Regions from separate parts of the Streptomyces sp. NPDC051218 genome, predicted to be linked through region 4. Evidence: riboswitches for the same ligand, from Rfam matches in the RefSeq annotation. Region 4 holds a riboswitch; each other region holds the start of a gene.

Region 1 (5,240 bases), on a different contig from region 4:
GCGGTGGCGTCGAGCATGGACGAGCACGCCCGGTTCGGCGGCGTGGTCCCCGAGATCGCCGCACGAGCGCACCTGCACTCCTTCACCCCGGTCGTCCGGCGCGCCCTCGACCAGGCGGGTCTGAAGCTGTCCGACATCGGCGCGGTGGCGGTCACCACGGGCCCCGGTCTGTCCGGCGCGCTCCAGGTCGGCGTCGCGGGAGCCAAGACCCTGGCCTACGAGCTCGACGTCCCGCTGTACGGGGTGCACCACCTGGCCGGGCATGTCGCCGCCGACACGCTGGAGCACGGCCCGCTGCCCGACCCCTGCGTGGTCCTGATCGTCTCGGGCGGGCACACCTCCCTGCTGCTCGTCCGGGACCTGGCCCGCGATCCGATCGTGCACCTGGGGGACACCCTGGACGACGCGGCGGGCGAGTGCTTCGATAAGGTCGCCCGCGTCTTCGGCCTGCCGTATCCGGGCGGCCCCGCCATCGACCGCGCCGCACGGAGCGGCGATCCGCGGGCGGTGGCCTTCCCCCGCCCCCTCACCGGGCCGAAGGACGACCCGTACGCGTTCTCCTTCTCCGGTCTCAAGACCGCCGCCGCGCGCTGGGCCGAGGGGCACGCCGGCCGCGACCTTCTGGTGGCCGACGGCGCGGCCTCGCTCCAGGAGGCCGTCGCGGACGTACTGACCCGCAAGGCGCTCGCCGCCTGCCGGGACCACGGGGTCGGGACCCTCGTCGTGGTGGGCGGTGTCGCCGCCAACTCGCGCGTGCGGACGCTCGCCGAGGAGCGGTGCGCCGCCGCGGGCGTGCGGCTGCGCGTACCCCCGATGACCCTGTGCACCGACAACGGCGCGATGATCGCCGCCGTCGGCGACCTGCTCGTACGCTCCGGGGCCGAACCCGCGCCCTGGGACGTGTCGATCGACCCGTCGGCTCCCCTCGCGTACGCGGCCCTGCAGCCGAGGGCGGCCACGGCGAGGGCTGCCTGATGGCCTCGGTCGTACGGCTGCTGAGCGGTGAGCAACTGCTCGCGCACGTGGACGACTTGCGCGGCGTCTACGCCGAAGCCTTCCGCGCGGCGCCCTGGTACGAGGACGAGGAGAGGGTGGCGCAGTTCCTGGTCCGGCTCCACGACGACATACGGCGCCCCGGCTTCACCGCGGCGGTCGCCCTGGAGGGTGCGGGCATCACAGGGTTCGCCACCGGATGGACCACGCCCGCCCCCTTTCCCGCCGACCGCTGCTACCCGCAGGCGGCGGCCGGACTCGGTGCCGAGCGCACCCTGTCGTGGCTGTGCGGGGCCCGCGAGATAGACGAACTCGCCGTGCGCCCCGCCGCCCAGGGTGCCGGTACCGGGGCCGCCCTCCTTGACGCGATGGCCGCCGGCGCCCCCGACGGCCGTCTCTGGCTGCTGACTTCGGTCAAATCGCCGCAGGCCATGGGCTTCTACGGCCGCCAGGGCTGGACCCAGGCGACGCACCCCGCCCCCGACGGCAAGGGCGTCGTCGTCTTCCTCGGCCCCCGCCACCCCGCCAGGACCCTCGCGGTGTCCCGCGGCGGGGAGGGGTGGACTTACTAGGGCGTCCAACTATATGTTCGTGGCACAAGGTCCGCGGTGCAGGGAAGCCGGTGTGAATCCGGCACGGTCCCGCCACTGTGACCGGGGAGTGTGCTGCCATCCACACGCCACTGGCGAAGTCTGCCGGGAAGGCGGGCGGCGCGCGGAGATCCGGGAGTCAGGATACCGGCCGCGGAATGTTCCGTGTTGTCCACGAGGATGGAGCAGACACGCATGGCACCGGTCCGTACCCACGACCCTGGTGATCCGGCGGAGCGCACACAACTCACCACGCGCTCATAGGACTTCGCGACCCCGGGCGGTCTCGACCCACGCCTGACGGCCCCGACATCCGCTGTCCCGCGGCTGACGCCGGCAGCGCACGCATCCGTGCGCCCCGTCGGCGGCGCGCCGTGCCGTCCCCGGATCTCACCTGACGAGAGCAGGCACCCATGGTCCGTGAACTCACGCACTTCATCGGCGGCAAGCACACCGCCGGCACGTCGGGCCTCTTCGGCGACGTGTACGACCCCAACACCGGCACCGTCCAGGCCCGCGTACCGCTCGCGGGCCGGCCCGACACCGAGGCGGCGATCGCCGACGCGGTCAACGCCCAGCGAGAATGGGCGAGGTGGAACCCGCAGCGACGCGCCCGCGTCCTGCTGCGCTTCCTCCAGCTCGTCGAGGCCGAACGCGAGTCCCTGGCAGGGCTGTTGTCCGCAGAGCACGGCAAGACCGTGGCCGACGCGCACGGCGACATCCAACGCGGCCTGGAAGTCGTGGAGTTCGCCGCCGGGATCCCGCACCTGCTCAAGGGCGAGTTCACGGACAACGCGGGCAGCGGCATCGACGTGCACTCGCTGCGCTCCCCGATCGGTGTGGTCGCGGGGATCACCCCGTTCAACTTCCCCGCGATGATCCCGCTGTGGAAGGCGGCGCCCGCCATCGCCTGCGGCAACGCGTTCATCCTCAAGCCCTCCGAGCGCGACCCCTCCGTGCCCCTGCGTCTTGCCGAACTGCTCCTGGAGGCAGGCCTGCCGCCCGGCGTCCTGAACGTCGTCAACGGCGGCAAGGAAGCGGTCGACACCCTCCTTGCGGACCCCAGGGTCGGCGCGCTCGGCTTCGTGGGCTCCACACCGGTCGCCGCGCACATCTACGCCACCGCCGCCGCGCACGGCAAGCGCGCCCAGTGCTTCGGCGGCGCCAAGAACCACATGATCGTGATGCCGGACGCCGACATCGACCAGGCAGTCGACGCGCTCATCGGCGCCGGATACGGCTCGGCGGGCGAGCGCTGCATGGCCATCTCCGTGGCCGTGCCCGTCGGCGAGGAGACCGCCGACGCGCTGGTGGCCGCGCTCAAGGAGCGCATCGGCACGCTCCGCGTCGGCCGCAGCGACGACCCTCGGGCCGACTTCGGCCCGCTCGTCAGCAGGGACGCGCTCGACCGGGTCCGCAGGTACGTGGACATCGGCGTCAACGAGGGTGCCGAACTCGTGGTCGACGGAGGGCGGTTCAAGCTGTCGGGCCATGAGGACGGGTTCTTCGCGGGTGCCTCGCTCTTCGACCGGGTCGGACCTCGGATGCGGATCTACCGCGAGGAGATCTTCGGCCCCGTCCTGTGCGTCGTACGCGCCGCCGACTACGAGGAAGCCCTGCGGCTGCCCAGCGAGCACCCGTACGGCAACGGGGTCGCGATCTTCACCAGGGACGGCGACACCGCCCGTGACTTCACCCGCCGCGTCGACACCGGCATGGTCGGCGTCAACGTCCCCATCCCGGTGCCCGTGGCCTATCACACCTTCGGCGGCTGGAAGCGCTCCGGCTTCGGCGACCTGAACCAGCACGGCCCCGACGCCATCCGGTTCTACACCCGCACCAAGACCGTCACCTCGCGCTGGCCCTCAGGGGTCAGGGAAGGCGCGAGCTTCACCCTGCCCACCATGGGATGAGCGCCATGACCACCACATCGCTCACCCAGGACCAACAGGCCCTCGTCGAGACCACGCTCGACTTCGCCGACGACCACCTGGCGCCCCGTGCCGTGCAGTGGGACCAGGACAAGTACTTCCCGCTCGACGTGCTGCGCAAGGCGGCCGGGCTCGGGCTCGGCGGCGTGTACGTGCGGGAGGACGCGGGAGGCAGCGGTCTCACGCGGGCCGACGGCGTCCTCGTCTTCGAGGCGCTCGCCTCCGGCTGCCCGTCCATCGCGGGCTACCTCTCCATCCACAACATGGTCGCCTGGATGATCGACACATACGGCGATCCCGCGCAACGGGCGCGGTGGCTGCCCCGCCTGGTCTCCATGGACGACCTCGGCAGCTACTGCCTCACCGAACCGGGGGCAGGATCCGACGCCGGGTCCCTGCGCACCCGGGCGGTCCGCGACGGCGACGACCACGTCCTCAGCGGGGTCAAGCAGTTCATCTCCGGCGCGGGAGCCGCGCAGGTGTACGTGGTGATGGCGCGCACCGGCGGCGAGGGCCCCCGGGGGGTGTCCGCGTTCCTCGTCGAACGGGGTGACCCCGGACTCTCCTTCGGCCCCGACGAGAAGAAGATGGGCTGGAACGCCCAGCCGACACGTCAGGTGATCCTGGACGGGGTGCGGGTGCCCGCCGACCGCCTGCTCGGCCGCGCGGGCGACGGCTTCAAGATCGCCATGAGTGGTCTGAACGGCGGCAGGCTCGGCATCGCCGCCTGCTCCCTGGGCGGCGCCCGCAGCGCACTCAACAAGAGCCTCGCGCACCTCGCCGACCGGGAGGCGTTCGGCGCCCGGCTGCTCGACGCGCAGGCGCTGCAGTTCCGTCTCGCCGACATGGCGACCGAACTCGCCGCGGCCCGAGCCCTGGTCCAGCAGGCCGCCCAGGCCCTGGACCGCGGTGACGCGCAGGCGCCGCAGCTGTGCGCGATGGCCAAACGCTTCGCCACCGACACCGGCTACTCCGTCGCCGATCGCGCGCTCCAACTCCATGGAGGCTACGGCTACTTGACCGAGTACGGCATCGAGAAGATCGTCCGCGACCTCCGTGTCCACCAGATCCTGGAAGGAACCAACGAGATCATGCGCGTCATCGTGGCCCGAGGCCTGACCGAGGCACTGCGGTGACCGCCGCCGAGGACTCCGTCCTGCTCCGGAAGGAAGGCCGCGCGGCCCATCTCACGCTCAACCGACCCCAGGCCATCAACGCCCTCACTCACGCCATGGTGCGCCGCATCGACGAGGCGCTCACCGCGTGGGAGAGCGACCCCGACGTACAAACCGTGATCATCCAGGGCGCCGGCGGGCGCGGCCTGTGCGCGGGCGGCGACATCCGCTCCATCTACGAGGACGCGCGCGCGGGGACGACAGCCTCCGCCGACTTCTGGCGCGACGAGTACCGGCTCAACGCCCGCATCGCCCGCTACCGAAAGCCGTACGTCGCCGTGATGGACGGCATCGTGATGGGCGGCGGTGTCGGCGTCTCCGCACACGGCGACGTCCGCATCGTCACCGAGCGCTCCCGCGTCGCGATGCCGGAGACCGGCATCGGCTTCGTGCCGGACGTGGGCGGCACCTACCTGCTGGCCCTCGCTCCCGGCGAACTCGGCACCCACCTCGCGCTCACCGGCGCGCGGATCGGCGCGGGCGACGCCCTGCTCTGCGGGCTCGCCGACCACTTCGTGCCGAGCGAGGACCTGCCCCGACTCCTCGACGGC
Region 2 (5,240 bases), 760 kb from region 4:
GGCTGGACGTACTGGCTCTTCTGGGTCGTCACCGGCATCACGGAAGTCACGGCAGCGGCCCAGTACATGCAGTACTGGACACACGACGCCATTCCACAATGGGCCTACGCGCTGATCTTCACGGTCATCCTGTACGGCGCCAACCTGATCTCCGTGAAGCTCTTCGGTGAGCTCGAGTTCTGGTTCTCGATGGTCAAGGTCACCGCGATCATCGGCATGATCCTCATCTGCGCCGGCATCCTCACCATCGGCTTCTCCGACGCCGGGGACACCGCGTCCGTCTCCCACCTGTGGGACCAGGGCGGCTTCTTCCCGAACGGCATCGGCTCCACGCTGATGACGCTGCAGATCGTGATGTTCGCCTTCCTCGCCGTCGAGCTGGTCGGCGTCACCGCGGGCGAGTCCAAGGACCCGAAGACCGTCCTGCCCAAGGCCATCAACACCGTGCCGTGGCGCATCGCCGTCTTCTACGTCGGTGCGCTCGTCATGATCCTCTCGGTCGTGCCGTGGACGTCGTTCCAGCCGGGCGTCTCGCCGTTCGTGGCGGCCTTCCAGGAGATGGGCCTCGGCATCGGGGCCGCGATCGTCAACTTCGTCGTCCTGACGGCCGCGCTGTCCTCCTGCAACTCGGGCATGTACTCCACCGGCCGCATGCTGCGCGACCTCGCGCTCAACGGCCAGGGCCCGAAGTTCTTCACCAAGCTGACGAAGAACGGCCTTCCGCTGGTCGGCACCACCTTCTCCGCGTCCCTGATGCTGGTCGGCGTCTGGATCAACTACCAGTGGCCGGGCGAGGCGTTCAACTACGTCGTCTCCTTCGCGACCATCTCCGGCATGTGGGCCTGGATCATGATCCTGATCTGTCAGATCAAGTACCGCCGCAAGGCCGACCGCGGCGAGCTGCCGATGTCCACCTTCCGTGCGCCGGGAGCTCCGTACACGAGCTGGTTCGCGCTCGCCTTCATCGCGATGGTCATCGTCATGATGGGCATCGACAAGGACGCGCGGATCTCGCTCTACGCCGCTCCGGTGTGGGCGCTGATCCTCGGCGTCGGCTACCTGGTCATGCAGAAGCGCAACGACACGCAGTCGACGGGTGGCGGCGAGGCCGACAAGCAGGACGCGATCAAGTCCTGACCGCCAGGTCATCCCCGCTCGATCCCAGCATGTGGGCCGGTCCGTACCACTCTTCGGTACGGTCCGGCCCTTCTGCTTATCCTGGCTGCCATGCTGACCCTGACCCAGGCCCTCCACGACCAGATCGTCGCGCACGCGCGCAAGGACCACCCCGACGAGGCCTGCGGTGTGGTCGCGGGCCCGGAGGGAACCGGCCGCCCCGAGCGCTTCATCCCGATGCTGAACGCGGCGCGTTCGCCCACGTTCTACGAGTTCGACTCGGGCGACCTCCTCAAGCTCTACCGCGAGATGGACGACCGCGACGAGGAGCCGGTGATCGTCTACCACTCGCACACGGCGACCGAGGCCTACCCCTCGCGCACCGACATCACGTACGCCAACGAGCCGGGCGCCCACTACGTCCTGGTCTCCACGGCCGACACCGACGACGCGGGCGACTTCCAGTTCCGCTCCTACCGGATCGTGGACGGCGAGGTCACCGAGGAAGAGGTGAAGGTCGTCCAGGCGTACTGATCCTCCAGGCATACTGAGCTTCACCTTTGAGGCGGCAGGACCCAGGAAGCCGGTGCGAATCCGGCACGGTCCCGCCACTGTGACCCCACCCTTCGCGGGTGGGGCAGTCAGGAACTGACCTGCCGCCTTCTTCTCCCACGACGCAGGGGACGCGGAAATCCCCTGGAGGAGGCAGCTCAGCCATGTCCCGCCCCATACGTCTGCTGCTTGCCGCGGCCCTGCTGGCCCCGCTCGCCGCGTGCTCGTCCTCCGACGGCACCGGCTCGAAGCCGGAGTCCAAGGCCCCAGGCTTCCCGTACACGGTCACGAACTGCGGTGTGAAGACGACGTACGAAGCACCGCCGAAGCGCGCCGTCACGATGAACCAGCACGTCACGGAAGTGATGCTGGAGCTGGGCCTCAAGGACCGCATCGCGGGCACGGCGTACCTGGACGACAAGGTCCTGCCGAAGTACGCGAAGGCCTACGCGGACACCCCCGTCCTCGCCAAGGAGTACCCCTCGTACGAGAAACTCCTGGCCGCGAACCCCGACTTCGTCTACGGCGGCTACGCGTCCGCCTTCCTCGCGGGCGAGGGCCGCAGCCGCGGGGCCCTGGCGAAGTCCGGCGTGGAGAGCCGCCTGAACGTAGAGGGCTGCGCCAAGAAGCCCGTCTCGATGGACGACGTCTACAGGGAGGTCCGCGAGGTCGGCAGCACGTTCGGGGTGCGGGCGCGGGCGGAGAAGTGGGTGGCCGCGGCGAAGCGCGAACTGGCGCAGACGGAGGCGAAGTCGAAGCCCGTCCCCGTCTTCGTCTATGACAGCGGCGACAAGACGGCGTTCACGGCGGGCGGCCGTGGCATCGGCAACGACATCATCGAACGTGCGGGCGGCCGCAACGTCTTCGCCGACCTGGACAAGTCCTTTGGCGACGCGTCCTGGGAGTCGGTGGTCGACCGCAAGCCCGAGGTGATCGTGATCCTCGACTACGGCGGCACGACGGTCGCCCAGAAGAAGAAGCGCCTCCTCGACGACCCGGTCCTGGCGGACGTCCCCGCCATCAAGCACAAGCGCTTCGCGGTACTGCCGCTGTCGGACACGGTGGTGGGGGTACGGGCCCCGGCGGCGGTGGGGAAGCTGGCGGATCAGCTGTGAAGGGCAGAATCCAGCCCGTCCGCCGGGCATTTCAGCCCGTCCGGCGTTTGAGGACGAACTCGGCGGAGCCGGTGATGGACGGCAACCAGTCCGGGGTCCGGGGCGGAGCCCCCCACGCGGCAGGGCCGCAAATGTCACAGCCGGGAAGGGGCGGGATTGGGGAAAGCCCCGCCAGGGCCACACGAACCCGCAGACGAGTGGGCTACGCGACAGTCATCGCGGCGCTCTGCGCAGCCCTCGCGGCAGCGGTCGTAGCGGGCCTGGCCCTGGGCTCCGTCCGCATCCCCACCGCCGACGTCCTGGAGATCCTGACGGGAGGTGCGGAACCTTCCCCGTTCCGCACCATCGTGCTGGACGTGCGGCTGCCCAGGGTCCTGCTCGGCGCAGCCGTCGGCGCCGGGCTCGCAGTCATCGGCACCGTCCTCCAGGCTCTCGTGAGGAACCCCCTGGCCGACCCGTTCCTCCTAGGCGTCTCCTCCGGCGCATCCGCCGGAGCCGTCGCCGTCATCGTCCTCGGCAGCGTCCTCGGCCTGGGCGCGGGCCTGGCCACCACCGTCACGATCCCGGCCGCGGCCTTCGCCGGCGCCCTGCTCTCGCTGCTCGTCGTCTACACCCTGGCGAGGTCCGGCGGCAGCTTCGCCACCGGCCGCCTGATCCTGGCCGGGGTGGCCGTCTCGTACATCCTGTCCGCCCTGACCAGCCTGATCCTGATCACGTCCGACAGCGCCGACCACCTGAAGGAAGTCCTGTACTGGACCCTCGGCGGCCTCGGCAGCGCCCGCTGGGACATGCTCGCGCTGCCCGGCGCCGCGCTGATCGTGGGCACTGCGCTGCTCGTCGCCCTGGCCCGCCCCCTCGACCTGCTCCTGGTCGGCGAGGAGGGCGCCACCGTCCTCGGCCTGGACACGGCCCGCTTCCGCGCCGCCGTCTTCGTCCTCGCCTCGCTCCTGACCGGCGTACTCGTCGCGTACAGCGGGGCCATCGGCTTCGTCGGCCTGATGGTGCCGCATGCGGCCCGGATGCTGGTCGGCGCCGCACACCGGGCGCTCCTGCCGGTGGTGGCCCTGATGGGCGCGGTGTTCCTGGTGGCGGCCGACCTCGCCGCGCGCACGGTCGCGGCGCCGCAGGACATCCCGGTCGGCGTCCTCACCGCGCTGACGGGCGGCCCGTTCTTCCTGTGGATGCTGCGCAAGAACCGTACGGAGGCGACGGCATGAGCCACCCGGCGGTTCTCCGCACCGAGTCCCTCACGTACCGCGTGGGGGAGAAGACCCTCGTCGACGACGTGACCCTGCACGCCGGCCAGGGCGAGACCATCGGCCTCGTGGGCCCCAACGGCAGCGGCAAGACCACCCTCCTGCGCTGCGTCTACGGCACCCTCGCGCCCACCGGCGGCCGCGTACTCCTGGACGGCGACGACCTGGCCGACCGCTCGGCCAAGGACCGCGCCCGCCGCATCGCCACCGTCCCGCAGGACGGGCACACCGGCTTCGAGCTCACCGTCCGGCAGATCGTCGCCATGGGCCGCTCCCCGCACAAACGCTTCTGGGAGGCGGACACCGCGCGCGACGCCGTCCTGGTCGGCGAGGCGCTGGAGCGGGTCGGTGCCGCGGACCTCGCCCACCGCGTCTTCGCCGGGCTCTCCGGCGGCGAGCGCCAGCGCGCCCTGGTGGCGAGGTCGCTGGTCCAGGAGCCCGCGGTCCTCGTCCTGGACGAGCCGACCAACCACCTGGACATCCGCTACCAGCTGGAGATCCTCGCCCTGGTCCGCGACCTCGGCACGACGAATCTGCTGGCCCTGCACGACCTCAATCTGGCGGCCTACTACTGCGACCGCCTGTACGTGCTCGACGCCGGCGCCCTCGTCGCGTCGGGACCGCCCAAGGAAGTCCTGACCAGCGAGCTCCTCGCCGAGGTGTACGGGGTCACGGCAGAGGTCTCGGTGCACCCCGCGACCGGGGCGCCGACGGTCACATACCTGCCCCATCCACGTGATGGACGCAAAGCATCCACGATGTGAGATCACATTCCAGAACCCGGACCGGGAATCGATACGATGACCGCATGGTTCCCCACGACGTGAGCGACAAGATGCCGGGCATGCTGCTCGTTGCGCGTCTGCACGTCGATTTGTGCAGGCTCTCCAGCGCGATCTGTTCGCGCTGACAGCCGCCGCCGTACGGCCGTGAGCCGCGGCGCCACCTCCGCGTATCGCCCTGCGCACTCGCGCATCCGCGCCCACGCACCCCGCACTTACGCACTCCGCACGACCGGGCCGCCGCGCGCCCACCCACGTGACTCTCCCGACAGGAGCCCAAGCCATGGCCATCGAGGTCCGCATCCCGACCATCCTCCGCACCTACACCGACGGCGCCAAGGCCGTCGAGGGCAGCGGCGACAACCTCGCCGAGCTCTTCAGCGACCTCGACTCGCGGCACGCGGGCATCGCCGAGCGCA
Region 3 (5,240 bases), on a different contig from region 4:
CCATCAGGCAGCCGTGGCCAGGGTCCGGCTCGACAAGGAACGCGAGGCCGAGGACGGCTTCGACGGCTCCTGGGTCGCCCATCCCGCCCTTGTCCCCGTCTGCCGCGAGGTGTTCGACGGAGTGCTCGGCTCCCGCCCGCACCAGATCGACCGGACCCGCGACGACGTCGAGGTGACGGCGGCCCGGCTGCTGTCCGTGCGCCGCGTCAGCGCACCGCCCACGGCGGAGGGCGTACGTACCGACATCGCGGTGGCTTTGCGCTACTTCGCCGCCTGGCTGCACGGGCAGGGAGCCGTCGCGCTGTACGGCCTGATGGAGGACGCGGCCACGGCCGAGATCGCCCGGGTGCAGATCTGGCAGTGGCTGCGCCACCGGGTCGTGGATCGCGCGACGGTCCTCGGCCTGGTGGATGACGAGCTCGCCGCCCTGGGCGCGGAGTACCCGTGGGCCCCACTCGACGAAGTCCGTGGAGTCTTCGAACGGACAGCGCTGGCCCGGGAGTTGCCCGCCTTCTTCACCACGGACGCCTACAGCCGTCACCTCGTGCGCCACCCGGAGGGGCGGTCATGAGCACATCCATCCGCCGGGTCGGTGTGGTGGGCGGGGGCCGGATGGGGGCCGGGATCGCCGAGGTGTGTGCCCGTGCCGGGCTGGACACCGTGATCTGCGAGGCCGACTCCCTCGCCGCTCGCGCCGCCGGCGAACGGGTCGCCGTATCACTCGAACGCGCCGTCCAGCGAGGCAACTTGGACCGCATCGGCGCCGAGGACGCACTGGCCCGCATGGTCTTCACCGGCAGCCTCGACGACCTGGCCGACCGCCAGCTCGTCGTCGAGGCGGTCGTCGAGGACACCGCGGCGAAGACGGAGATCTTCGCCGCCCTGGACAAGGTCGTCGAGGACCCCGGCGCGATCCTCGCCACCAACACCTCCTCCATCCCGGTCATGCGTCTGGGCATGGCGACCCGGCGCGCCGACCGCGTTCTCGGGCTGCACTTCTTCAACCCCGCACCCGTCCTTCCCCTGGTCGAGGTCGTCTCCTCGCTGCACACGGCCGCCGAAACCGTCGCCGCCGTCGAGGAGTTCGCCACGAACACGCTGGGCAAGACGGTGGTGCGGTCCAAGGACAGGGCGGGCTTCGTCGTCAACGCGCTGCTCGTGCCCTACCTTCTCTCCGCGATCCGCATGACGGAGTCCGGCTTCGCGACGGCCACCGATGTGGACGCGGGCATGGAGCTCGGCTGCGCGCACCCGATGGGCCCGCTGAAGCTCGCGGACCTGATCGGCCTCGACACGGTCGCCTCCATCGCGGCGTCTCTCTACGAAGAGTTCAAGGAACCCCTGTACGCGCCGCCGCCGCTGCTCCTGCGCATGGTCGAAGCGGGGCTGCTCGGCCGCAAGAGCGGGCGCGGGTTCCACCTGTACGACCGGGGCTGAGGGGCCCGGGTCCGCCGCCGGGCCGAGGGGCCCGCGGCTGCTGTGTGCGGGGCGCGGAACGGAGTGGTGATCTGTTCCGCGCCCTTCGCGTGCGCCCCCGCCCCTCGGGTCCGTGTCTCACCTCACGGTCCGCAATGTGATCAGTGGCGCCCAAGAACCCCGACGACCCTCTAGCCTGATCCGTGCAGCTGGTTCGCCCTGTCCGCCAGACAGACGCGTCGCAAGAGGGAACCCGGTGGGAATCCGGGACTGCCCCGCAGCGGTGAGTGGGAACGACCGCCGTCATACGCACTGGATCCGAGCGCGGATCCGGGAAGCGACGGCCAGTAGGAATCTGCCTCGGCAGGTGCGCCCGCGAGTCCGAAGACCTGCCCGTTGCCCGCATGTGATCCCTCACGTGCGGCATCCCGGTGACCTCGTGGGCGGGTCGGCGTAGATCAGGTGGAGCACCGCGCCGGTGGCGCGCGTTCGGTCCGCCCGGTCCGTCATCCCTTCGCGTCCGTGTCCCGTCCCCGGGATTCTCAGGAGTCATCTCGCGAAGGAGATTTCCGTGACAGCGAAGTCCGCAGCCGCGGCAGCACGGGCCACCGTGTACGGCTACCCCCGCCAGGGCCCCGACCGTGAACTGAAGAAGGCCGTCGAGGGCTATTGGAAGGGCCGCGTCACCGCCGACGCCCTCCGGGAGACCGCGGCGCAGCTGCGCAGGTCCACCTGGCAGCGCCTGGCCGACGCCGGCATCCACGAAGTGCCCACCGGCGACTTCTCGTACTACGACCATGTCCTGGACACCAGCGTCATGGTCGGTGCCGTGCCACAGCGGCACCGCGAGGCCGTCGACACCAACACGCTCGACGGCTACTTCGCGATGGCCCGCGGCACCCAGGACGTGGCGCCCCTTGAGATGACCAAGTGGTTCGACACCAACTACCACTACCTCGTGCCGGAGCTGGGTCCCGACACCGTCTTCGCCGCCGACTCCGCCAAGCAGGTCGCCGAGCTCAAGGAGGCCGTCGCGCTCGGCCTCGCCGCCCGTCCCGTCCTCGTCGGCCCGGTGAGCTATCTGCTGCTCGCCAAGCCCGCGCCCGGCGTGGCCGCCGACTTCGAGCCGCTGACGCTCCTTGACCGCCTGCTGCCCGTGTACGCCGAGGTCCTCGCCGACCTGCGTGCGGCCGGCGCCGAGTGGGTGCAGCTCGACGAGCCCGCCCTGGTCCAGGACCGCACCCCGGCGGAGCTCAACGCCGCCGCCCGTGCCTACCGCGACCTCGGCGCCCTCCCCGACCGCCCGAAGCTCCTCGTCGCCTCCTACTTCGGCAGGCTTGGCGAGGCACTGCCCGTGCTGGCCAAGGCTCCGGTCGACGGCCTCGCCCTGGACTTCACGGAGACCGCCGCCGACCAGCTCGCGGACCTCGCCGCCGTCGGCGGGCTGCCCGGCAAGCGCCTGGTCGCCGGTGTCGTCAACGGCCGCAACATCTGGATCAACGACCTGGAGAAGTCCCTCTCCACGCTGGGCACGCTCCTGGGCCTCGCCGACCGGGTGGACGTCTCCGCGTCCTGCTCCCTGCTGCACGTCCCGCTGGACTCCACCGCCGAGCGTGACATCGACCCGCAGATCGCACGCTGGCTCGCCTTCGCCCATCAGAAGACCGCCGAGATCGCCACGCTTGCCCGCGGCCTGGCCCAGGGCACGGGCACCATCGCGGCCGAACTGGCCGCCAACCGCGCCGACATGGCGTCCCGCTCCGGCTCGGCCCTCACCCACGACCCGGCCGTACGTTCACGCGTCGACTCCGTCACGGCGGCCGACGCCCGCCGCGCGCACGCCTATCCCGAGCGTGCGGCGGCTCAGCGGACCCATCTCGGTCTGCCGCTCCTTCCCACGACCACCATCGGCTCGTTCCCGCAGACCACCGAACTGCGCACCGCGCGCGCCGACTTGCGGGCCGGCCGCATCGACACGGCGGGCTACGAGGAGCGCATCAAGAACGAGATCCGCGAGGTCGTCGCCTACCAGGAGAAGACGGGCATCGACGTCCTGGTGCACGGTGAACCCGAACGCAACGACATGGTGCAGTACTTCGCCGAACAGCTCACCGGCTACCTCGCCACGCAGCACGGCTGGGTCCAGTCGTACGGGACCCGTTATGTGCGCCCGCCGGTCCTCGCGGGTGACATCTCACGCCCCGAACCGATGACGGTGCGCTGGACGTCGTACGCCAACTCGCTCACCGGGCGCCCCGTCAAGGGCATGCTCACCGGCCCTGTCACCATGCTCGCCTGGTCCTTCGTCCGGGACGACCAGCCCTTGGGCGACACGGCACGCCAGGTCGCCCTGGCCCTGCGGGACGAGGTGAACGACCTGGAGGCGGCGGGCACTTCCGTCATCCAGGTGGACGAGCCCGCGCTGCGCGAGACGCTGCCGTTGCGCGCCGCCGAGCACGCCGCGTACCTGAACTGGGCCACGGAATCCTTCCGGCTCACCACCAGCGGCGTCCGGCCCGACACGCAGATCCACACCCACATGTGCTACGCCGAGTTCGGCGACATCGTCCAGGCCATCGACGACCTCGACGCCGACGTGATCAGCCTGGAGGCCGCGCGCTCGCACATGCAGGTGGCCCGCGAACTGGCCGGACACGGCTACCCGCGCGAGGCGGGCCCCGGGGTCTACGACATCCACTCCCCGCGCGTACCGAGCACCGAGGAGGCGGCTGCCCTGCTGCGCAAGGGACTTGAGGCCATCCCCGCCGAACGCCTGTGGGTGAACCCGGACTGCGGCCTCAAGACCCGCGGCTGGCCCGAGACCAAGGCCTCCCTGGAGAACCTGGTGGCGGCGGCACGCGAGGTGAGGACGGAACTGCCTTCGGGGTCCTGACCCGAAGGCCCCGAACGCCCCGATCGACCAGGACGAACCGAGGCGCATACGGGGGGTCAGGCCTCGCCCCCCGTATGCGCCACCCGCGAAAGCAACCCATGCAACGTCTCCCGCTCCTCGGAGCCGAGCGGAGCCAGGAGTTCGTCGGGGCGAGAGCCACGATGCGGCGGCGGTCGTCCGGGGCCGGGGCCTCCCTGGTCCGTGTCGGTGCCGACCGCAGTCGTGTGCCCCCGGTCCACCAAACCATCTCTGGTGCTGGCCCTCAGGGACCGTTGAGGTAGGTGTAGGACGGCGAGGACACGGCGGTTGTTGTTGTCGTCGTCGGTCAGGCCGAGCTTGCCGAACAGGGAAGTGGTGTACTTGCTGATGGCGCTGTCGCTCAGGAAGAGCCGCCCGGCGATGGCCTGGTTGGACAGGCCTTCGACCTGTCGCATGAGCCTTCCTTCTGCTTCGTGAACTCCCGGCCGGTACGGCGCGGTGAGTCCACTCTGCACGGCACGGAACCCGATGCCTCCCAGGTCGGCCCGGAAGTGGGTCCAGGCCCACCCTCCTCGGCGTCCAGGCCTAGACGGCCACCGGGCCCGCGGCCACTTCGGCGCCGAGCCGGAACTCCCGGCCCGCCAGCTCCTCGTACAGCCGGACCGGCGTCATCTCGCCCGCCAAGTCGCCGTGCCGGGACTTGGCCCTGCGGTAGATCTGCTCGACCAGGGCCGACAGTTCCGTGGAGACACCGAGGTCCCGGCCCAGGTCCACGGCAAGGCCCAGGTCCTTGCAGGCAAGTGCCATGGCGAACGAGTCGTCGTAGTCCCCGTCGGCGAGGACGCACATGATGTCGCGCTCCAAAAAGTTGGACGCGGCGGGGCTCGCCAGGAGCGCGTTGCGCAGTGTGCCCAGGTCGACGCCCGCCTTGACGCCCATGGCCAGCACCTCG
Region 4 (5,240 bases):
CTTCTCGTCGAAGCGGCCCTCCGCGACCTCCTTGCGGGAGCTGGTGACCTCGCCGGTCTTGCGGTCCTTGAGCTGCAGGCCGACACCGATGACGTTCTCGGGCTTCACGTCGTAGCCGTACTTGGGGTCGGACAGGACCATGCGTACGAGGTCCTCGCTGGCCGCGCTGACGACGTAGACCTCGATGCCGTGCCCCCGCAGCGACTTGTAGAGCTCCTGCATGCCGGTGAAGAACTCGGGCGTCTTGACCTCGGTCTTCGTCAGCTTCCCGTCCTCGTAGTACTCGGCGGGGATCGGCTTGTCGTGGGCGAGGAGCTCGTCGACGTACCCCTTGAGCTCCTTCAGCGTGAAGCCGGAGAAGATCTGCGCGGCCCACGGGTAGCAGACCTGGTCGTCGACCTCGCAGAGCCGGTTGTAGTAGCTGTAGAGGCTCTCCTTGTGCTTCGCCGTGTCCTTGAAGGGGATGATCTTCAGCGACGGGTTCATCGACTTGCGGGTCAGCACCCCCTTCATCTCCAGGAAGGGCAGGAGGGACTCCTCCAGGTCGTTGCGGTACGTCGTGTTGTCCGCGTCGAAGACGGCGTACGCGCCCTTGTCCTCGTTCTTCGCGATGACCTTGCCCAGCTTCTTCGCGACCGGCTTGGGCCAGTGCTTCAGCTCGGCCGATGCCTTGGCCGCGGCCTTGGCCGTCGTCGCGGAGGCGTCCGCCGCCGTCGCGTCCGCGTTCGGCCAGAGCGCCGTACCCGCGAGTACGGCCGCGGTGAGCGCGCCCGCCGTGCCGATGACGGCCAGCTTGCCCTTTGCCTTTACTGCCATGGTTCCGTGCCCCCTGAGAGCGGTCTGCGCCCCGTCCGGAGCGGCGGGTCATCGTATGAGGTCAGGCGGCGGATTCCCATGATCGGTATCACTGGGCGGAACGGGCATGGGACGCCCGTGCGCGGGTAGCCGAGTCGGACGTCCGGCAGGGTTCCGGGCCGGACGCCCGGCAGGCTTCCGGGCCTGCTTCGGAGCGAGGCCCATCGCATACTGGGAGGCATGGAGAGCGTCTCCCGGGAGTTCGTCCGGGCCGCCCCGCGGCTCGACGGCATGGTGGTGTCCGCCGTCGGCTACCGCACGCGGGGCGAGCTGCCCGGCCTGCACCGCGGCCTGCCGTCCCCGTACCTGACGCTGATCTTCTCGCTGGACGGCCCCGTCGTCACCGGCCACACCCCCGAACAGGCGGCCGGCCGCCACGCCACCCGCACGGACATCGTCGTCGGCGGCCTGCACCAGTCCCCGGCGTACGTCGTCAGGCCCGAGCACGAGGCGGGCATCCAGCTCGCCGTGCACCCGCTCGCCGCCCGCGCCCTGTTCGGCGTACCGGCCGCGGAACTGGCCGGCGAGCTGGTGACGCCGGGCGCGGAGGTGATGGGGCGCCGCGCCGCCGACGTACGGGAGCTGCTGTGCGAGCAGGGCAGTTGGGAGGAGCGGTTCGCCTCCCTGTCCGGCTACTTGAGGCAGCGCGCGGCCACCGAGGCGTCCGGCGGCTCCGTACGCCCCGAGGTCGCGGAGGCATGGGCCTGGCTCGCCCGGCATCGCGGTGTCGGCACCCTGCGCGGCCTCTCCCGGCACGTCGCGCTCAGCGAACGCCGCCTCACCACGCTCTTCCGCGCCGAGACGGGCCTGAGCCCCAAACAGGCGGGCCGCCTGATGCGCTTCCAGCGCGCACGCAACGCCGTCGTACGCCCGGTCGCGACGGGCGGCGCCCCCGACCTGGCCCGCGTCGCCGCGGACTGCGGGTACTACGACCACTCCCACCTGGTGCGGGACTTCCAGCAGTACACCGGGGTGAGCCCCAGCGGCTGGCTGGCCGAAGAGTGCCGGAATATCCAAGCCGGGAGCCATGGCGGGGGCGAAGGGTAGGGGGCATGAACACCACCGAGAAGCAGAACCAGCAGCCGCAGTCCGCTACCGCGCCCGCATCCGCCGGGCGCGCTCCCAGCGTCTGGCCGTCCCTCCAGGCCCATGACGCCCCCGCCCTGATCGACTTCCTGGTCGGCACGGTCGGCTTCCTGCGCACCGCCGTATACGAGGACGGCGACCGCGTGGCCCACGCCGAGCTCGACTGGCCCGAGGGCGGCGCGATCATGCTCGGCTCGTACGACGAGAAGTCCCAGGAGTGGTGCCTGAAGCCCGGCACCTTCGGCGCGTACGTCGTCACCGACCACGTCGACGACCTCTACCGGCGGCTCACCGCGGCAGGGGTCGAGATCATCCGTGAGATCGAGGACCAGCCGTACGGCAGCAGGGAGTTCGCGATCGCCGACCCCGAGGGCAACAAGTGGTCCTTCGGCACCTACCGCGGCTCGCCGAGGCCCGGGACGGCGGCCTGACCTGGCGGGACGGCAGCCGTTCTGACCTCGCGTGACGGCAGCCGTCCTGACCTCGCGTGATAGCTTGCGAGCGCCAGTCAACCCACACCAGGGCCAGGGAATCCGGTGCGAATCCGGAACTGACGCGCAGCGGTGAGGGGGAACGGGCGGGGCCACGGCCACTGGGCGTCCACGGACGCCTGGGAAGGCGCCCCGCCCGGCCGATCCCCGAGTCCGAAGACCTGCTGGCACCTCCGCCCGCACACCGGGCGGCGGAGGTGACGAAGCAGGCCAGGCTCCGCGTATGAGCCGTGAGACTCAAGGGATCTCGTGTCCTCAACAGCCCGTCGTGTCCGTGTGCCCGTCCGTATGTCTGCCCGTGTGTCCGCCCGCGTGTCCGTCCTCCTCGTCACGGCCGCCGCCGTCACGCTGACCTCGTGCGCGGGCGGCTCCACGGCCACCTCCACCGCGGACGGGAAGGCCGACGGCTACCCACTGACCCTCACCTCCTGCGGCAAGAAGGCGGAGATCAAGGCGCCGCCGCGGCGGGCGGTCTCCCTCGACCAGGGCTCCACGGAGATCCTGCTCTCGCTCGGCCTCGCGGACCGCATGGTGGGCACGGGCACCTGGACCGACCCGGTTCTGAAGGGCCTGGAGAAGGACAACGCGAAGGTCGAGCGGCTCGCCGACAGCTACCCCTCCTTCGAGAAGGTCCTCGCCAAGGAACCGGACTTCGTCACCGCCTCCTTCCAGGCGACGGTCAGCAAGGGCGGCGTCGCCGACCGCGCCAAGTTCGCCGAACTCGGCGTACCTGCCTACGTCTCGCCCTCGGACTGCGCCGGCAAGGACAACAGCGGCGACGGCGACGGCCGCCGCGTCAAGACGCTCACCATGGACACGGTGTACGGCGAAGTCCGTGACCTGGCAAGGGCGTTCGGCGTCGAGAAGCGTGGGGAGCGGCTGGTCGCGGACCTCAAGGGCCGGGTGGCGAAGGCGAGCGGGGCGATCAAGAAGGCCGAGGCGTCCGACACGACACTCCTCTACTGGTTCGCCAACTCCGACTCGCCCTACATCGCGGGCTGTTGCGGAGCCCCGGGCGTCATCACCCGAGAACTCGGCGTGCGGAACGTCTTCGACGACACCCACGAGGAGTGGCCCCAGATCAACTGGGAGACGGTGGCGGACCGCGACCCGGACGTCCTGGTCATCGGCGACCTCACCCGCAAGTCGCAGACGGCCGAGAGCGCGAAGAAGAAGATCGAGTTCCTGGAGTCCAACCCGGTCACCAAGAACCTGACCGCCGTGAAGAAGAAGCGCTATGTGCTGCTGAGCGGCCAGGCCATGAACCCGACGATCCGCACGGTGGACGGCGTGGAGCAAGTCGCGGACGCGTTGCGTGAGTTCGGGCTCGCCAAGTGAGGAAAGCCGCCCCGGGCGGCATACGTTCCGCCCTGCTCTGGACGGCGGGCCTCGCCGCCCTCGCCCTGTCCGTCGCGGTGGCCGTCACCATCGGCCCCGCCGACATCTCCGTACCGGACGTGTGGTCGGCGGTCGCGGCTCACCTCGGCTGGGGAGAGGCGCGGCTCACGCCCATCAGGGACGGCATCGTGTGGAACCTGCGCATGCCGCGCACGCTCCTCGCCGCGGTCTGCGGCGCGGGCCTCGCGGTCTGTGGAACGGTCCTTCAGTCCCTCCTGCGCAACCCGCTCGCCGACCCCTTCGTGCTGGGCGTCTCCTCGGGGGCGTCCACGGGCGCGGTCGCGATCGTCGTCCTGGGGGTCGGCGGGGGAGTGGTGTCGGTTTCGGTGGGCGCCTTCGCCGGGGCCGTCGTCTCGTTCGCGCTGGTCCTGCTGCTGAGCCACAGCCTGGGCGCAAGCGCGGACAGAGTGGTGCTCTCGGGCGTGGCGGCGATGCAGCTCTTCTCCGCCCTCACCTCCTTCGTCATCCTGACCTCGGGCGACGCGGAGACGACGCGAAGTGTCCTGTTCTGGCTGCTTGGTTCGCTGAGCGGAGTGGGCTGGACGGACGTCTGGCTGTGCGCGGCGGTGCTCTTCGTGGCGCTGGCGATCTGCCTGACGCAGGCCCGCACCCTGGACGCGTTCGCCTTCGGCCAGGACGCGGCGGCGACGCTGGGCGTATACGTGGCCCGGGTCCGGCTGCTCCTCCTCTCCACCACCGCCCTGCTGACGGCGGTCCTGGTCAGCAGCGCGGGAGCCATCGGCTTCGTGGGCCTGGTCCTGCCGCACGCGGCCCGCGCCCTCGTGGGCGCCGGGCACGCACGCCTGGTCCCGGTCACGGCGCTCGCGGGCGCGGTGTTCCTGGTGTGGGTGGACACGCTGGCCCGCACGGTCCTGGACCCCCAGGAGGTCCCCGTCGGGGTGGTGACGTCCCTGATCGGAGTTCCGGCGTTCGTCCTGGTCCTCTACCGCACGAGGAGGACGACATGAGCCGGCACACCGAGGACGACATGAGCCAGCACACCGGACCCGGCCTGCGAGCCGACCGAGTGACCCGGGAGGCAGGCGGCCGGCTCATCGTCGACGGAGTGACCCTGACCCCGCCCCCCGGAGCCACGGTCGGCCTGCTGGGCCCGAACGGCTCGGGCAAGTCAACGCTCCTGCGCATCCTGGCGGGCGTCCTGGCCCCGACGTCAGGAGTGGTCACCCTGGACGGCATGCCCCTGCGCGACGCGGGCCGCCGCACGGTGGCACGCAGGGTGGCGGTGGTGGACCAGGACGCCACCACGCAGGTCGAGCTGTCGGTGGAGGAGGTCGTACGCCTGGGCCGCATCCCGCACCGCAGGGCGTGGTCACCGCCGACGCCGGAGGACGAGGAGGCGGTCCGTCAGGCCCTGACCCGCACGGGCCTGACGGACCGAGCCACCCAGTC

The links. A riboswitch is a leader RNA that binds a small molecule or an ion and turns the genes downstream of it on or off. The one in region 4 is predicted to bind cobalamin.
Region 1: another riboswitch for cobalamin. It lies ahead of ACIBCK_RS24690 (CoA-acylating methylmalonate-semialdehyde dehydrogenase); the one in region 4 lies ahead of ACIBCK_RS02370 (ABC transporter substrate-binding protein).
Region 2: another riboswitch for cobalamin. It lies ahead of ACIBCK_RS05745 (ABC transporter substrate-binding protein); the one in region 4 lies ahead of ACIBCK_RS02370 (ABC transporter substrate-binding protein).
Region 3: another riboswitch for cobalamin. It lies ahead of metE (5-methyltetrahydropteroyltriglutamate--homocysteine S-methyltransferase); the one in region 4 lies ahead of ACIBCK_RS02370 (ABC transporter substrate-binding protein).

The regions. Positions count from the first base shown of each region.
Region 1 is NZ_JBITEU010000008.1:255,295-260,534, reverse strand. It holds gene tsaD (tRNA (adenosine(37)-N6)-threonylcarbamoyltransferase complex transferase subunit TsaD) at 1-975, shown strand, start outside; gene ACIBCK_RS24695 (GNAT family N-acetyltransferase) at 975-1,565, shown strand; cobalamin riboswitch at 1,569-1,754, shown strand; gene ACIBCK_RS24690 (CoA-acylating methylmalonate-semialdehyde dehydrogenase) at 1,997-3,496, shown strand; gene ACIBCK_RS24685 (acyl-CoA dehydrogenase family protein) at 3,502-4,650, shown strand; gene ACIBCK_RS24680 (enoyl-CoA hydratase/isomerase family protein) at 4,647-5,240, shown strand, end outside.
Region 2 is NZ_JBITEU010000001.1:1,268,142-1,273,381, reverse strand. It holds gene ACIBCK_RS05755 (amino acid permease) at 1-1,137, shown strand, start outside; gene ACIBCK_RS05750 (Mov34/MPN/PAD-1 family protein) at 1,228-1,650, shown strand; cobalamin riboswitch at 1,640-1,788, shown strand; gene ACIBCK_RS05745 (ABC transporter substrate-binding protein) at 1,833-2,783, shown strand; gene ACIBCK_RS05740 (FecCD family ABC transporter permease) at 2,915-4,000, shown strand; gene ACIBCK_RS05735 (ABC transporter ATP-binding protein) at 3,997-4,803, shown strand; gene ACIBCK_RS05730 (putative leader peptide) at 4,848-4,949, shown strand; gene ACIBCK_RS05725 (MoaD/ThiS family protein) at 5,105-5,240, shown strand, end outside.
Region 3 is NZ_JBITEU010000008.1:264,803-270,042, forward strand. It holds gene aceB (malate synthase A) at 1-571, shown strand, start outside; gene ACIBCK_RS24720 (3-hydroxybutyryl-CoA dehydrogenase) at 568-1,437, shown strand; cobalamin riboswitch at 1,610-1,828, shown strand; gene metE (5-methyltetrahydropteroyltriglutamate--homocysteine S-methyltransferase) at 1,988-4,309, shown strand; gene ACIBCK_RS24730 (LuxR C-terminal-related transcriptional regulator) at 4,366-4,743, opposite strand; gene ACIBCK_RS24735 (NAD(P)-dependent oxidoreductase) at 4,874-5,240, opposite strand, start outside.
Region 4 is NZ_JBITEU010000001.1:507,018-512,257, reverse strand. It holds gene ACIBCK_RS02385 (haloacid dehalogenase-like hydrolase) at 1-816, opposite strand, end outside; gene ACIBCK_RS02380 (helix-turn-helix domain-containing protein) at 1,036-1,902, shown strand; gene ACIBCK_RS02375 (VOC family protein) at 1,908-2,372, shown strand; cobalamin riboswitch at 2,430-2,616, shown strand; gene ACIBCK_RS02370 (ABC transporter substrate-binding protein) at 2,721-3,770, shown strand; gene ACIBCK_RS02365 (FecCD family ABC transporter permease) at 3,767-4,798, shown strand; gene ACIBCK_RS02360 (ABC transporter ATP-binding protein) at 4,819-5,240, shown strand, end outside.